4 regions of the Bacteroides coprosuis genome follow, and region 4 is predicted to be linked to each of the others. Evidence: riboswitches for the same ligand, from Rfam matches in the RefSeq annotation. Region 4 holds a riboswitch; each other region holds the start of a gene.
What was found. A riboswitch is a leader RNA that binds a small molecule or an ion and turns the genes downstream of it on or off. The one in region 4 is predicted to bind cobalamin.
Positions count from the first base shown of each region.

Region 1 (4,224 bases), on a different contig from region 4:
GCTGACGGTGAGTTTGCTGTTTCATACGAAGAATCAATCCGTGGCGCAAACGTATTCTTAGTACAATCCACATTCCCTAACTCTGACAACTTAATGGAGCTGCTATTAATGATTGATGCAGCTAAAAGAGCCTCTGCAAAAAGTATTATTGCAGTAGTTCCTTACTTTGGTTGGGCACGTCAAGATAGAAAAGACAAGCCACGTGTCTCAATTGGAGCGAAATTAGTTGCCGACTTGCTTACCGTAGCTGGTATAGACCGTCTAATCACAATGGACTTACATGCTGACCAAATTCAAGGTTTCTTCAACACTCCAGTTGACCACCTTTATGCTTCAGCCGTATTCATCCCTTACATCAAATCTCTTCAATTAGAAGATTTAGTTATTGCTACTCCTGACGTTGGAGGTTCTAAACGTGCTAATACTTACTCTAAGTACCTAGGCGTTCCTTTAGTGTTATGTAACAAAACAAGAGAAAGAGCCAATGAAGTTGCTTCTATGCAAATTATTGGTGATGTAAAAGGTAAAAACGTTATTCTAGTTGATGATATCGTTGATACAGCAGGTACTATTACAAAGGCTGCCAATGTAATGATCGAAGCAGGTGCAAAATCTGTTAGAGCTATTGCTAGCCACTGTGTAATGTCCGACCCTGCTAGTGAGCGAGTAACATCATCTGCACTTACAGAAATGATATTCACCAATAGTATCCCATTCTGTAAAAAGTGTTCCAAAGTGAAACAGCTTAGCATAGCAGATATGTTTGCAGAAACTATTAAGCGTGTAGTAAATAATGAATCCATCAGCTCTCAATACATTATTTAATTACGCGTTTTTTTATGCATTAAAAAATCCCGAAGCTTCTTCGGGATTTTTTGTTTAATATACCCCCGATTCTCTACTACCTAAAGAAGAGTTCTCATTCTTGGCATAGACAAACTATTATCTTGACACCGACATGCAATCGTCATGTCGGTGTCAAAGTAAATTCTCTATTTTATAAGTACTTCTTATTCAAGCAGATTCTCTTTATCATAAAAAAGAGTATTTCACCATTTTTATTTAGAAAATCACTCCTTAATAAAATAGCCTCAGCTAGTTTTAGAGTCTGGAAGAATCATAACTTTCTGCACCCCCTCATCGTCATAAAACCATACAATGAATAAAGACTTTTACACCTCCGCCATTCCTTACCCGATAACCCTCGATGAGACCAGAAACAGAGCTTCATACTAGCCATTGTATCATATATTACTCTTAAAATGAATAATACTCCTATTTTATTTTTAAATATCTAAATAATATTTAAATTTGCACCTGATTTTGGTGATTATAGAAGTCCACTAAAACTTTTATAATAAAAGGGAATTAAGTGAAAATCTTAAACAGACCCGCTGCTGTAATCTTCAACAGTCTTTAACCAATCGAATATCCACTGTCTTTTATAAAGATGGGAAGGATGCGTTAAAGATGAAGTAAGTCAGAAAACCTGCCAAGTCATTTTTTGTATTTAAGCTTTCGGGACATAGAGCTACTACATCCTGCTTTAGATATACATCTATATCTAAGGTATTCGATTATATACTTCTATCCACCCGCAGGCTTTATAATAAAACACTATGAAGACTAGCAGAAGTATTAGTTTATCCATTCTCTTACTCCTTTTTGGTGCTTTTCAAATCAAAGCACAGAGTAAATTAGACAGCATTCAACAATTGGGTGAGGTAGTAATTGTTGAAGAGTATATCCCCAAAGATATTATCCCCGTACAATCCCTAAAAGGCAAAGATTTAGAACGGCTCAATGCACATTCTATTGCAGATGCTTTACGCTATTTCTCAGGAGTACAACTGAAAGACTACGGAGGAATTGGTGGACTAAAAACCATCAATGTACGCAGTATGGGGAGCGAACACGTAGGGGTGTTCTTTGATGGAGTAGAAATAGGGAATGCCCAAAATGGAGTGGTAGATTTGGGACGATTTTCTCTCGACAACATCGAAACCATTTCTCTTTACAACGGTCAGAAAAGCTCTATCTTCCAACCAGCTAAAGACTTTGCCTCTGCCAGCTCGGTATATATGCGAACTAAAGTGCCTACTTTTGCAAAGGGTAAAAGGTACAATTTACACGCTACTTTCAAAACGGGTTCTTTTGGCTTAGCCAATCCTTCTCTACTCTGGGAGCAAGAACTTAGTAAAACCATAAAATCATCACTGAATGCAGATTATACGTATTCTAGTGGAAAGTATAGATTTAGATATAAAGTAATCAACAAACAAGATAACCGAGGAGCTTTTGATACCGTTGCTACTCGCCAAAATGGAGACGTAGAGTTTTTCCGTATCGAACATGGACTCTTTGGAAAACTCAAAAAAGGCGAGTGGAAAACTAAAATCTATTATTATGATTCCGAAAGGGGATATCCTGGTGCTATTGTTCGTCAAACTCCTGGTCTATACAAGAATGAAGATAGACAATGGGATAAAAATTTCTTTGTACAAGGTTCTTATGCTCAGCAGATTAGCCCTCGTTACCGAACTTCTTTAGTGGGGAAATATGCGTATGATTATCTCCATTATTTATCCGATCCCAAGAAAGATGAACAAGTAGTAATGAAGGTGGATAATAAATATATGCTCCATGAAGGCTATGTTTCTAGTTCAAATCTCATTACACTCACTCCATGGTGGACAGCCAATCTATCGGGCGACTTTCAGTGGAATAAGATGAATGCCAACCTCCATGAGTTTATATACCCACAACGCTTTTCGGGTTGGGTAGCCCTAGCAACCTCAATTCAGATAGATCACTTAAAAGTGCAGGCTAGCTTATTAGGTACTTTTATTCACGAAAAGATGAAAGAAGAGAAACAAGTTCGTAAAAACTGGGATCGATACACCCCTACTCTGATTGCATCGTACCAACCTTGGCTTAGTCAGGAACTATACCTCAGAGGATTCTATAAGAAAATATTTAGAATGCCTACTTTCAATGAAATCTACTTTGCTGTAATTGGTAGTGGAACGTCAAACCTGAAACCTGAATATGCTACTCAGTATAACATCGGGTTAACATATCAAAAATCATTCTTCCATCCTTTCTTTAAAGACTTTGAAGGTCAGGTAGATGCTTACTACAATGAAATTGAAGATAAGATTCTGGCTAAACCCGGTGGACAGCTCTTTAGATGGACGATGATGAACATCGGACTTGTAAAAATTAAAGGTGTTGATGTAGCTTTGGCTGCCACAGTAGAGCCCTTCAAAGATTTTTTATTGAATACTCGCTTAAATTATACTTACCAAAAAGCACAAGATTATTCTGATCCCGAGGAGATTACTTACAAAGGACAAATCAGCTATATCCCTTGGCATAGTGGATCGGCAGTTGTAAGTGCTCAGTACCGCAAATGGGATATGAGCTACAGCTTTATTTACTCGGGAGAGCGATATACAGAGAGTGCCAATATTCTAATTAATAAAGTGTTGGCTTGGTACACCAGTGACATCTCACTAGGTAGAAACTTCCATTGGGGTAAAAACGATTACAAAGTAACCCTAGAAGTCAACAATTTATTTAATCAACAATATGAAGTAGTAAGTCGCTACCCTATGCCAGGAACCAACTTCAAAGTCATATTAAAAGCTCATTTCTAAATCATCTGAATCATGAAAACTAAAACATTTCTATATTTAATTCTGCTTTTCATTCCTGCATTCATTATTACTTCTTGTCGAGGTGATGAAAACTACTTACTCTGGGCTGAACAAGAGCAAATCGCTCCGGGAGAAGTGGGAGAGATAAAAGGATTCTTCTTGCTCAATGAGGGGAATATGGGAAGCAACAAATCGACTCTCGACTATTTCGATTACGAGTCGGGTACTTATTTTAGAAACATCTACCCTACTGTGAACCCTCAAGTAACTCATAACCTGGGAGATGTAGGGAATGATATTCAGATTTATGGAGATAAACTTTATGCCGTAATCAACTGCTCTCACCTAGTTGAGGTAATGGATGTTTACACGGCTGAACATCTACATACCTTAGATATTACCAACTGCAGATACATTGTATTCGATAAAGACTATGCCTATGTCAGTTCGTACAATGGTCCTGTGCTTATCGACCCCGATGCACCTATTGGAACAGTGGTAAAGGTAGATACTCGTACTATGCAGATTGTAGATAAATGCGTTGTAGGTTATCAACCCGAAGAGA
Region 1 is NZ_DYYK01000153.1:4,812-9,035, reverse strand. Features, by position in the region: gene K8V80_RS09300 (ribose-phosphate pyrophosphokinase) at 1-825, shown strand, start outside; cobalamin riboswitch at 1,308-1,511, shown strand; gene K8V80_RS09295 (TonB-dependent receptor) at 1,620-3,659, shown strand; gene K8V80_RS09290 (YncE family protein) at 3,672-4,224, shown strand, end outside.
Region 1: linked by a shared signal. The riboswitch ahead of K8V80_RS09295 (TonB-dependent receptor) and the one ahead of K8V80_RS02450 (TonB-dependent receptor) in region 4 are both predicted to bind cobalamin.

Region 2 (4,224 bases), on a different contig from region 4:
TCATATCTGGGGCACGGAAACCTCCTGCATAAGATAGGCGCATATTGACATGATCCCAAGAATACATAGTAGAAAGTGAAGGAACAAAGCGATTGTTGAATTCTTTGTGGTGTAAGGCTCTAAATCCAGCAACAACAGTCCAAGCATCGAAGAATTTCATTTCATCTTGAGCATAAACAGCAGCTGTATAAGCCGATTTTGAATGTTCTAGTTTTTCTGGATTAGCTAAATAATCGATGGTGTAATCTAGCCCTGTAGTCAACTTATGATGACTAAAGTTTAATACGCTTTTTAAGTCGTTTTTAAAATAGCGTTGACGTTTAGATAACTCTGATGTACCTTCTTTTTTACCTTTGAAATGATCTTTTTCATATTCATAGTTGTCAAAATAGGTATCAAAACTGATAAAGCCTATCTTTTTAGGTAAGCGATAGATTGTTCCAGCCCCGATATTGTAATCTTTATAAGCCATGTTGTAGCTATATGCTTCATAAGGACGATCTTGTTTCTTGTTGTAGTAAGAGCCAAAAAGATCAAAGCTTAAACGAGCGTTGGGCTTATACGTAAATTTTTGTTTTACAATATTTGAAGAGTAGGCAGTTACAGCTTGTTTTACTGTTTCTTTTACGGTAGGCTGACCATTTTCATCGTAACCATTTTTATTTGGACCTCCTTTTTTATCCCATTCGTATGGACTAAGTTGCCAACCATTGGTTTGTCTTCTCTGGTATGATGTTTGAGAAGTTACTTTACCTAGTTTGAATTCGGCAACAGTAGAGTGAAAGAACTGTCCTTTTCTAGATATCTTATTAGTTGTTGTAATATTTACTTTTTCAGTAGGGTTTTGGGTGATGATATTGATAACTCCACCCATCGCTTCCGAACCATAAAGAACAGATGCTGATCCTCTAATAATTTCTATTCTTTTTATCTTACTCATGTCGATACGCTCCAAGTCTGTCTGACCGCTGGTATCTCCATTCATTTTGTAGCCATCTACTAAAATTAATAGATTTCTACCACCCAAACCACTTGCTATAATACCGTGGCTTTCACTATAAGTAACTGAAGAGTTCATGTTGGCAACAATCTCCTCTAAAGAAGTACTTCCTGTATTTTGAATTTCTTTTTGAGTAAAAATCTGTGTGTGAATGGGGGTGTCTTTCAAATAAGTATGTGTACCTGTTCCTGTAACTACCACTTCTGATAAGTTGAAAGCCTTGTCGGGCAATACGATAGAGATATTATGCTTGTCTGCTATCTTGTCTATAGACAATCTTTTATCTTGATAATTAAAAGAGTGAACTCTTAAAATAAGGCTTCCTGTATCCTGAATACTGAGTTCAAATCTTCCTTGATTGTCTGTCATTGTACCATAGTGGGTTCCCTCAACTGCTATTGTAGCCTCTTTAACGGGGTAACCTTTTTCGCTCTTTACAATTCCTTTTAGTAAGGTTTGAGCACATAACAAGTTGAATGAGCAGCATATAAATGCTACTAAAACCAGTAAAGTCTTTTTCATTAGATGTTTTATGTAAAATTCATACTCTATTCTTAGCCCCGAGAATATTGTTATCTGTTTGTGTTGGCAGGTTTCCTGACTAACTCTGTCTGAACGCCTTCCCATTCTGTATTTAGAATAGTGGCAATGAGGATGTTCAAACCGTGTTTTTATAGAGTTCACAGTAGCGGGCACTGTTTCGGATTCTAACCGAATTCCCTTTTATACCCTAGTAAGGAAATACTAGGACATCACCAAAACGCTGCAAAGGTATTAAAATATAAAAGAGTTTTAAACACTTCTTTTCTTTTTTTTAATGTAATATTGTGATTACGTTTTTTATTAGTAATAAAACTTTATAGAAGATATGAATAAACCCCAATTCTTAATTGCAGCAGCAAACTCTGGTGCCGGAAAAACCACAGTAACACTTGGATTGATGAGAGTTTTAGCCAAACGCAATTTATCTGTACAACCCTTTAAATGTGGTCCCGATTATATTGATACCAAACTTCATGCATTAGCTTCTGGTAAGCCTTCTGTAAATTTAGATTTATTTCTTGCGTCCCCCGAGCATATAGAAAACACTTATAATAAGTATACCTCTTCTGTAGATGTTTCTGTTGTAGAAGGTGTTATGGGTTTATTTGATGGTTATAAAAAGATGGAGGGTAGTGCTGCACAGATTGCAAAGCAATTGGATATTCCTATTGTTTTGGTAGTCAATGCAAAGGCATCTGCTTATTCTACGGCTGCTTTGCTTTATGGCTTTAAGAATTTCGATAAAGATATTCGTGTGAAAGGAGTCATATTCAATTTTGTGGGTTCTGAAAGTCATTATAGCTTCTTAAAAGATGCCTGCTACGATGTAGGAGTTGAGCCTTTAGGGTATTTACCTAAAGATGAAAATCTCGCCATTCCTGAACGACATTTAGGTTTAGATACCGACAACACCGAAGCCATCCATCATTCTATTGATATTTTGTCAGATGCTATCGAACAGCATGTTGATATAGAACGATTATTAGAAATAACTTCTTCATCCGTAAAAAGTACGAGAGTAAAAGAGATAGAAACTAAACCTATGTTCCAGTGTATTGCCGTAGCTAAAGATGAAGCTTTTAATTTTATGTATGTAGAAAATATTGAGACACTTCAGCAATTGGGTTCTGTTGTTTACTTTAGTCCGTTACACGATAAAGAGCTTCCCCGTGAGGCCGATTTTGTGTACTTGCCAGGAGGTTATCCCGAGTTTTATGCGTCTAAGCTCAGTGAAAACAAAACGATGCACCAAAGTATTTATGATTATATCGAAAAAGGAGGAAAGCTTTTTGCTGAATGTGGCGGAATGATGTATTTGTCGTCTTCCATACAAACGAACGAGGGTGTTAAATATCCTATGGTTGATATCTTTCATCAAGAAGCTAGCATGAAGAATATGAAACTAAAATTGGGTTATCGTTTATTCTCTTATCAAGGAGTAGAATACAGAGGGCATGAGTTTCACTACTCCCAAATCATTTCAAATTTGCCAAGTGTTGCACAACAGTATGGGGCAAGAGGTCAGGAAGTGGATACGAAATTACTTCGATATAAGAATGCAGTTGCAGGATACACTCATATTTATTGGGCTGATAATGAAAATTGGTTGAATCTTTTTAATGATTAAGAAATGGCAGTAAGAATTTATACTAAAGGAGGAGATAAGGGTATGACTTCGATTCATGGAGGTACTCGAGTAGATAAAGATGATATTCGTATTGAGGCAAACGGAGCTTTGGATGAACTCAACAGTGTCATCGGAGTGGTTCGCTCTTTTATGGCAGAAGAAGATAGCAGGCATGAGATTCTTTATCGCATTCAAAAAGAGATGATGGTAGTCATGTCTTTAGTAGCAACTCCTTCTGCACATCGTGAAAAAAACCCGAATACTTTTGATGAGTCTATTATCCCTTACTGTGAAGAATTAATAGATGAGATGGTGGCCCAAATCCCCGAAAATGAATTTTTTATTCTACCAGGAGGTAATCCAATTTCGGCTCATTTACAATGGGCTCGAACTATTGCTCGCAGAAGTGAGAGAAGACTGTGGACTTTACACCGCAGTGATGCTTTACCCGATGAATTGTTGAAATTTATCAATCGACTTTCCGATTTGTTTTTTATTATGGGCAGAGAAGAGATGTCTCGAGATGGGAAAGCAGAAGAGAAATGGCATAAATTTCTGTACAAAAGAAAAAAGAAATAGAGGATAATATTCCTTTATTTGTTAATGAATACAAAAAATACCGATTTGGTTCTAGATTCGATGAGTTCAGACCAAGTCGGTTTTTTTATACTCTAAAAACTGTCTTATCTTAGCAAAAGGAAGGAGAAAGAGCTCTTCTTTCATCAACTTATTGAATAAAGAAATTCACTAACAATTTGATATATATGAAACGATTTCTGGTTTTTGTCGCAGTAGTACTTTTGTTTTTACCCTACTCAAGTGCTCGAGAGCGAATGTTATTTAATGAAGGTTGGTCTTTCAAAAAAGAAGATCCCTTGTCTATTCAAAAGGACAACCGTTTAGATTATGAGAAAATAAAGAAATGGATATTACCCTCTGGTAATCGATTCCTAAAAAATGCACCACTCTATGCCCAGCCACAAGAAAAACTAAACGGTGGGGAATATACAGAAATTAGTTTCGATGATAGTTCGTGGAGAGTACTCAATCTACC
Region 2 is NZ_DYYK01000185.1:4,371-8,594, reverse strand. Features, by position in the region: gene K8V80_RS11070 (TonB-dependent receptor) at 1-1,522, opposite strand, end outside; cobalamin riboswitch at 1,571-1,775, opposite strand; gene K8V80_RS11065 (cobyrinate a,c-diamide synthase) at 1,869-3,170, shown strand; gene K8V80_RS11060 (cob(I)yrinic acid a,c-diamide adenosyltransferase) at 3,174-3,749, shown strand; gene galB (beta-galactosidase GalB) at 3,935-4,224, shown strand, end outside.
Region 2: linked by a shared signal. The riboswitch ahead of K8V80_RS11070 (TonB-dependent receptor) and the one ahead of K8V80_RS02450 (TonB-dependent receptor) in region 4 are both predicted to bind cobalamin.

Region 3 (4,224 bases), on a different contig from region 4:
AATATAGATCATTCATACTAGGAAATCGGTAATTATAGGATATACTCCCTTTTATATAAAATGACTTATCAAAGAAATTAGTAGCAAAACCTGCTGTCCAAGTAGAAACATTCTTTCTATTATTCTGCTCAAACATATATTGTCCATGCAGTTGAAGCCACCTTAAAGGACTCCACCTTGCAGACATTTGCCAAGACAATACATTGCGATAATGCCGCAATGGAGGCTCGGGTTCTGGAATATGATAATAGGTGTTGTCAATTATGTATTTGGCAGAGTCAACATCAATATAGCTACTCACATTTATTTGATCATGTGTATAAGTAAGTGTAGTGTTTAAAACAAGTTCATCGATGGGAGCACAAGAATAATCAGCTACTCCCTGCCAAGTTTTCGAGGAGTTAATATTTCCTTCTGGATCAAATAATCCACCATCAAACCATTTATCATATTTCAATCGATAATAAAGCCATGCCCCCTTCAGATGAAACTCGTGAATGCCCCTTACATAATCAAAGCCAAAGTACCCTCTTACGTTTTTTTCATGTTGTTGTTCATGAGTTTTCCCGACTATCCCCAAAGGCTGTGGCAACATCCTTTTACCTTGTTGCAACCAGCCAATAGCTGTAAGTTGGGTATATCTAGTTGGTTTAAAGTAGCCTTCTTGTATTACTCCAAATTGTGAATATTCAGCATCCTCTCTTTTTTCTCTAAATTGATCACTTGTCAGTACCTTATTAATATAGGTGTAATCATTATCTGAATGCTGATAAAACAATCTTGTTTTTGTTGCAATTTGACTTCCTCCAAAATTAACTTGGCCTCCTCCTGTATATGTATTATATGAACCATATTCACCAAAGGCTTTACCTGTTACTCCTTTATTCCAATCGGGATCATTGAAGATATTAACACTTCCTCCTACTGCTCCTGTTCCACTCTTCACATGACTACTTCCATAGTATAGATTTACGTTATCTGCGAAAAATACTGGAATTTGAGAAAAATCAAAGACTCCTGACATAGGTGGTGTTATATTGATTCCATTCCAATTTACACGAGTTTGTGCTGCACTTCCACCTCGAAAAGACGCAGTAGATAATGCACCAGTACCCAGACTCTTTATATAAGTTGCAGAATTATCGGTTAACAATTCTGAGAAAGAGCGGGTTTTATTAATTTGTAATAATTGTGGTTCAATATGGGATACTTTTGCCCCTGCATTAGCCTCATTGGCATGTTGAATTCTACGAGCTACTATTTGCACTTCATCTAGGTTCAATCCATAAGCAACTGAATCTTTTTTCTGCGCGAAACCATTCAGCACTAAAACAGAGAAGAAAGCTATAAATACTATTTGTTTCATCTTTTACTGTGCTTAATTTGATTCAGGGAAATAGACTTGACTAGGGTAAACTCCTACCCTATAACTTTTTATATTTCCACTTTCTTTGTAATGACGTATATAACCTCGCTGAGCTGAATAATCTAAGCAATCACAGATATAAACTTCTCCTTCTGGACTTACTCCACAGCCATACATCATATCTATACCAGGCAAGTGGCGATGTAATTCAAAAGTACCATCAACAGTATTCAATACATAAATACTTTGCTGAGAATCATTTTTACTTCCTGGCTTATAGGTACGGACACTAAAATAAATCTTGGTTTTACTTGCATCTATATCAGTGCGATTATAACTTATTGCTCCAATCACATCACCCTCTTGTGCTTCCTTTTTTTTAACAAAAGGCAATTGAAAAGTTTGAACGACTTGCTCTGTTTTAGGATCAACACACTTCAATAAGACACCCGACAACTTATTATTTTGATAATCATTCATTAGTGCCCAAATTCTATTATTTCTATCTTTTAATAACTTACAGGTTTTTGTTATCTCATCATTATGAACCTCTTCAATCATGCGGCTACCTTCTTCGGTAATATCATCTAAATCAAAAACATAAAGTCCTCTTGATGTCATACCAAATAATTTATTCTCGGCTACTTCCATATATTCAACCCATCTTCTTATCACTATATATTCTAAGGGAGTGCCATAAGGAGGTACCGTACGAATTTTCACTAATTGACTAGGTAAGTCGGCACCAGCTACATTATTGCTCAATAAATCAGATACAATAGCCGTTGTATCTGAAATAGCAACAATCTGACGAGGCAAACCTGCTTGGGTATAAAGTATAGTTCCTTCTGATTTAAAAGTTGTGGGATGGACTATCTCTATTTTTTTGGAATTATTTAAAGTTATAAAGTACTTACCATTTATCAGTTGAATAGCTTGTGCTACGTCACCTAATGGGCGATTGTTGACAACTCGAAAGACATCTGGGCTAACCATACCATTTCGATAGAGCACTGATATAGCTCCCATATTGGTAAATATCCGACCCTCATTTAATATGATTGCCTCAATATTTCCCTCGCCTACACCAGCAGGAAAGTCTTCCTCATATTCACAAGAAGAAAATACTGATAATAAAAATAGGATATAGAATAGCTTTAAAACAGATTTAAATTGCATATATCATTTGGTTTTAATCCTCTCAGGGAGCCATAAGATACAAGCATCTAATCCAGATTGATAAGCTAAATAGACAAGAATTATATCCCGTTTCTTAAATCCCCCGAAACAGTAGATTGTATTTTTAGGCAGGTCTTCTGACTCGCTTCCTTTCTAACTGCCCTTCCCATCATCTACCGACAGTGGATATTGTAGTATTTATTAGAAAGTTATAAAAGCTTACAGCAGTGGGTCTGTTCAGGATTTACACCTGATTCCCTTTTCACTTCTTTGGATAAAGTACTATCCTAGAAGCACCTAAAAACTAGATTATTTATTTTGAATGTGAAGATAATAATTTTTTAATAACCTCTATAAATTTATTGCGTTAAAATTTAATTTTAATTAATATTTTAAAATTATTCTATACTTCATATTATAAGAACTAAAGATTTATAGAGTGAATCTCTTTCTCGCAAATATCTTAAACCCAAAAAAAGGCTCACTAGGAGCCTTTTTTTCTATTCTAGATCTATCTACTTAAACATGAATGATATCTGTTAACAATTGAACTGACAGCCAGAAGTACACCATAAGTGCACATGCGTCAACAACAGTTGTAATCAGTGGTCCAGCCATTACAGCAGGATCTAATTTTAGCCACTTAGCTGCCATAGGTAAAATACTACCAACTACTTTGGCCAAGATTACTGTCACGTATAAACTAATACAAATGACAAAAATAACATTCAAAGGAACGGAGTCGAAAAAGTAAACTCGAGCAAAATTTAAAGCAGCCAACAATAGACCAACGATCAAACTCACACGAAACTCTTTCCAAATAACTTTCCAAAAATCCTTGCTCGATATTTCTCCCAAAGCCATACCTCGAATAACGAGTGTAGATGATTGTGCACCTGCGTTACCCCCTGTATCCATCAGCATAGGAATAAAAGCAGCAAGCATTACAGCAGACTCTAATACCTCTTCGTATTTGTGAATAATCATACCCGTAAAAGTAGCTGAGATCATCAAAACCACCAACCATGTTATTCTATGCTTAGAATGTGACCACACAGACTCTTTTAAATATTCAACTTTAGAAGGATCAATAGCGGCCATCTTGTGAATATCTTCGGTACTTTCTGCCACAATAACATCCATTATATCATCTACCGTAATAATACCCACCAAACGATTTTCCTTATCGGTTACAGGCATAGAGTTTAAGTCATATTTTCTAAATAAATCGGCCACAACCTCTTGGTCTTCTGTAGCTAAAACGGACACAACATTCTTTTCCATGACGTCAACAATGGCAGCCTTAGGATCAGATAAGACCATCGTTTTCAGAGAAATAACTCCTTCCAACTTTCTTGTTTCACCTATTATAAAACAAATATCATTGTTGTTATTAATATTGGCTAAGTTCTTATACTTCACCAGAGCCTCATCTATCGTCATATAACTTCGTAGAGCTACATACTCCACAGTCATAACACTACCCGCACTATCTTCGGGATATTTTAAGAAAATATTAATTTGAGTGCGAATGTCTGGAGAGGCTTGTTCTAATATCCTTTTCACCAAGTTGGCTGGAAGCTCTTCAATAAAATCGACCGTATCATCGAGCTGCATCTCAGTTATAATAGCCTGAATTTCTTTATCTGAAATATGTTCTACAACTGATTTTTGGATAT
Region 3 is NZ_DYYK01000175.1:1,611-5,834, forward strand. Features, by position in the region: gene K8V80_RS10380 (TonB-dependent receptor plug domain-containing protein) at 1-1,366, opposite strand, end outside; gene K8V80_RS10385 (hypothetical protein) at 1,379-2,545, opposite strand; cobalamin riboswitch at 2,656-2,861, opposite strand; gene mgtE (magnesium transporter) at 3,065-4,224, opposite strand, start outside.
Region 3: linked by a shared signal. The riboswitch ahead of K8V80_RS10385 (hypothetical protein) and the one ahead of K8V80_RS02450 (TonB-dependent receptor) in region 4 are both predicted to bind cobalamin.

Region 4 (4,224 bases):
TCCATAATCAAATAGTTTAGGACCCATAATATCTTCTACATAACTAGGCCAGATAAATCCATCTTTTTCATCTATTCCATTCTTGGAGATTTCTTTTACGCCAGCATCATAAATAGCTTTCATAAAAGAGTTTCCATAATCGAAGAAGTAGGTTCCTTTGGCTACTAACTTCTCAATTACATGGAAGTGACGAACCAATGTTTCATCTACCAACTGATTGAATTTCTTAGGATTTTCTTCTAATAAGCGAGTTCTCTCTTCAAAGCTAATGCCCACAGGACAGTAACCTCCCTCATACACAGCATGACAAGAAGTTTGGTCTGATAAAAGTTCGATATGAATATTGTTTTCTACAGCATATTCGAGCAAGTCTACAATATTACCATGATAAGCTATAGAGCTAGCTTCTTTCTTAGCCATAGATTCTTGGGCTAAACGGAAAGCTTCTGGAATTTCTTCGGCAATATGGCTTACCCAACCTTGATCATAACGAGTTTGTATTCGAGAAGAGTCAACTTCAGCAATAATGGCTGTAGCACCTGATATTTCTGCTGCTTTGGGTTGAGCTCCACTCATACCTCCTAGTCCAGAAGAGACAAATAAGTGTCCTCTCAAATCTCCATCCTCGGGTACACCTAGTTTCATTCTACCCGCATTTAGCAATGTATTAAATGTTCCGTGAACAATTCCTTGAGGTCCGATATACATCCATCCACCAGCAGTCATCTGACCATAATTGGCTACACCCATTTGTGCAGCAATGTGCCAATCGTGCTGATTATCAAACATACCAATCATCATTGAGTTGGTAAGGATTACTCTTGGAGCCTCTGGTTTCGATTTAAATAAGCCTAGAGGATGTCCAGATTCTAATACAAGTGTCTGATCTTCGGTTAGTACTTCAAGATATTGTTTTATTAGTTGGTATTGCATCCAGTTTTGGCATACCTGACCCGTTTCACCGTAGGTTACCAATTCATAAGGATATAGAGCCACATCGAAGCAAAGATTATTATCAATCATGACTTGAAAGGCTTTTCCTTCTACACATTTACCTTTATATTCATCAATCGATTTAGCCTTTAAATCTCCTTGAGGTCTGTATCGGTATCCATAAATTCTACCATGAGTATGAAGCTCTTCTAAGAATTCAGGAGCTAACTCTTTATGTAAGTTTTTAGGAATATAGCGTAATGCATTTTTTAACGCTATTTCTGTCTGTGCTTTTGTAAGCGTGTATCCCCTATTGGGAGCACGTCTTATACCCTCAACAAAACTAGGGTATTTAGGTAGTTCGGTTGATAGTGATATATTCATAATATTCGAATTTAAGTGTTGTAGGAAAGATATAAACTTTTTAACAGAAAAAGTAGTAATCCGATTAAAAAAGTTATAATTATTCAACTGATATAGAATGACTTAAACAAGCTTTTTAGCTGCATATAAAAACGAATTGTCAGCAGAAATAAAGAAGAAGTAACTTTAAACTCATATTTAAATTAAATTTCTATTGATATGATATTATAATCGCTTCAATTCTTTCTCTAAACTTTTTTTAAACAAGAAGAATATAGGCAAGAGAAGGAAAAGCTTAGCTTATAATTCACCCCTAAAACGAGTATCCATAAGAACCTCTTTAGTTCTTGATACAATGAATACTTTTCTTCTCTATTCTCTGTTACACTTCACAACAAAATACTACTTACTATATATTATAATAAGGTCTTAAAGCTTTTATATCTAATCGAACCCCATAAGACTTCTCTTCCAATGCGAAATTTAAAGAGAAGTCTCATTTTATTTTTGTTTGAATATCTTCCTCAATATTAAAAAAAATGACAGTAATTCGTCCTTTTCTTCTATCATTTAATTACTCTCTATCTCTCGTAATTTAAAGTCCAACAACTTCCCTAAGTTCTTCATTTATAACAAATAAACATCACTATTTGTAAAATATACTTAAAAATAAAGACTTTGTTAAAATAACACATAATCACTATTCATTAATAATCAATCTATTAAGAAATATTCTATTTTTATTTGTAAATAAACATTAATATCTATCTTTGTAATCGTTTTGGTAATCGGATACAATTTCAAATCTCCGATGTAAGGGAATCCAGTGAGATACTGGAGCTGTACCTGCAGCTGTAAATCCTCATTATGTTAGTTGAATTGCCGCAACACTGTGTAAAAATAAACATGGGAAGTTTTTCAACTAGAGGAAAGCCAGAAGACCTGCCAGATAATTAAGAAAACACCAAGCTTCCAGGATTTGAAGTCAATGTGCATTACACAAATAATGTATTCCTACTTTATTCTCCACTGAGGAAACTCGATGTTTTTATATTAGATCAATTATTAATATAAAACAGAGATGCTCAACTTATTTACGCCCTCATTATTTCGATTATCGAAGTTTTACCTTTTATGTATATCAAGCTATTTATTAGTTGATAGGCACAAACCCTTAATAGACTGAACTCAAAATTACAAACATTCCTCCATACGTAATCCATAAAACAATCAACTACGAATGAAATACGTTCTACTCTTTTTATCCTTTTTCTTCACTATTCCTGCTTTCTCTCAAAGTAATTATACGATTTCGGGACAAGTAAAAGACACCAAAGGCAACCCTATTTCTCAAGCTCTTATCGTGGATAGTAAAAAGAATAAAGGTACTTATACTAACGATAAAGGATATTATCAGATTGATCTACAAGTTGGTAAAAACACTCTTACTGCCACTTGCTTTGGCTATAAAGATGCCTCTATAACTCTTCAGGTAAGTAGAAATGAGGTAGTAAACTTTCAATTGAAGGAGCAACCTCTCCTACTCCAAGATGTACAAGTTTATGGGAAGTCGAAGAGCCTGCAAACCCGTGAAGGAGTTTTTGCCGTGAATGCTCTTGATGTGAAACCCATCATCAGCAACCTGAATAATCTCAACACTTTAGTGGGAAGAAGTTCGGGTATTAAAGTACGTGAAGATGGGGGTGTAGGTGCCAATTTTGATTTAACTATCAATGGTTTATCGGGCAATGCCATACGCTATTTTATTGATGGTGTGCCTCTTTCATCTATGGGAAGTGGCATCAATTTATCCAATTTACCAATCAACATTGTAGATCGTATTGAAGTTTATAAGGGTTCTGTACCTGTTGAACTAGGTTCTGATGCTCTAGGTGGAGCAATCAATATCATCACCAAAAATGATATACAAGATTACTTAGATGTTTCCTATGGGATAGGTTCATTTGATACGCACAAAGCCGACTTGAGTGGACAATATACTCTTGCTAAAACAGGTATTATCATAAAGCCAACTCTAGGACTCAACTTTTCCAAGAACAACTATAAGATGAAGAATGTAGAAGTATGGAACAAAGAAGAACAAGAATTTCAAGAAATAGATACGAAGCGTTTTCACGACAAATACTTCTCTGCCTTTGGAAAGGTTGAAGTTGGGGTTACTCGCAAAAGATGGGCAGATAGTTTCTTCATTTCTGCTTCAGCCTCATCTATCAATAAGCAACTCCAAACGGGTTCGGTACAAACATTTGTTTACGGTAAAGCAAAGAGAGAGAATGAGGCTTACACCCTTGCTGCTCATTATAAAAAACAAAACTTTATTGTTCGCAAATTAGCAGCAGATCTCACTCTATCGCACTCGTGGGATAAATCTATGGTAGTAGATACTGCCTACAGAAAATACAGTTGGGATGGTAGTTACCAAGAGAGTTCAAGAAATGAAATATTAGGAAGAAGAAAGTCTATCCGACATATCAAACGACCCAAAACTCATCTCCGTTCCAACTTTAATTACAAGTTGAACCCTAGTCATAATCTAAACTTAAATTATCTCTTAAACCGAACAAGTAACGACAGATATGATGAGCTAGATGAAGAGTTTGAACCCTCAAAGGATAAGTTAACAAAACACATTATAGGGCTATCCTATCAACAGAATTTCTGGAAAGAGAAGTTATCTAATACCTTTTTCGCAAAGAATTATATCAACCACCTATCAATAGGGCAAACTGATTTGTCGTGGATTACAGGTTCTAAAGATGTTCCACAATCTTCTACAACCAACAACTGGGGTTATGGACTAGCTAGCCGATTGAATATCTTTCAAGCCTTGGCCATCAAGGCTTCTTATGAGCATAGTGTACGCCTTCCTCTTTCCAGAGAATATCTGGGTAATGGAACAACAATCTA
Region 4 is NZ_DYYK01000038.1:2,286-6,509, reverse strand. Features, by position in the region: gene K8V80_RS02455 (urocanate hydratase) at 1-1,317, opposite strand, end outside; cobalamin riboswitch at 2,062-2,260, shown strand; gene K8V80_RS02450 (TonB-dependent receptor) at 2,537-4,224, shown strand, end outside.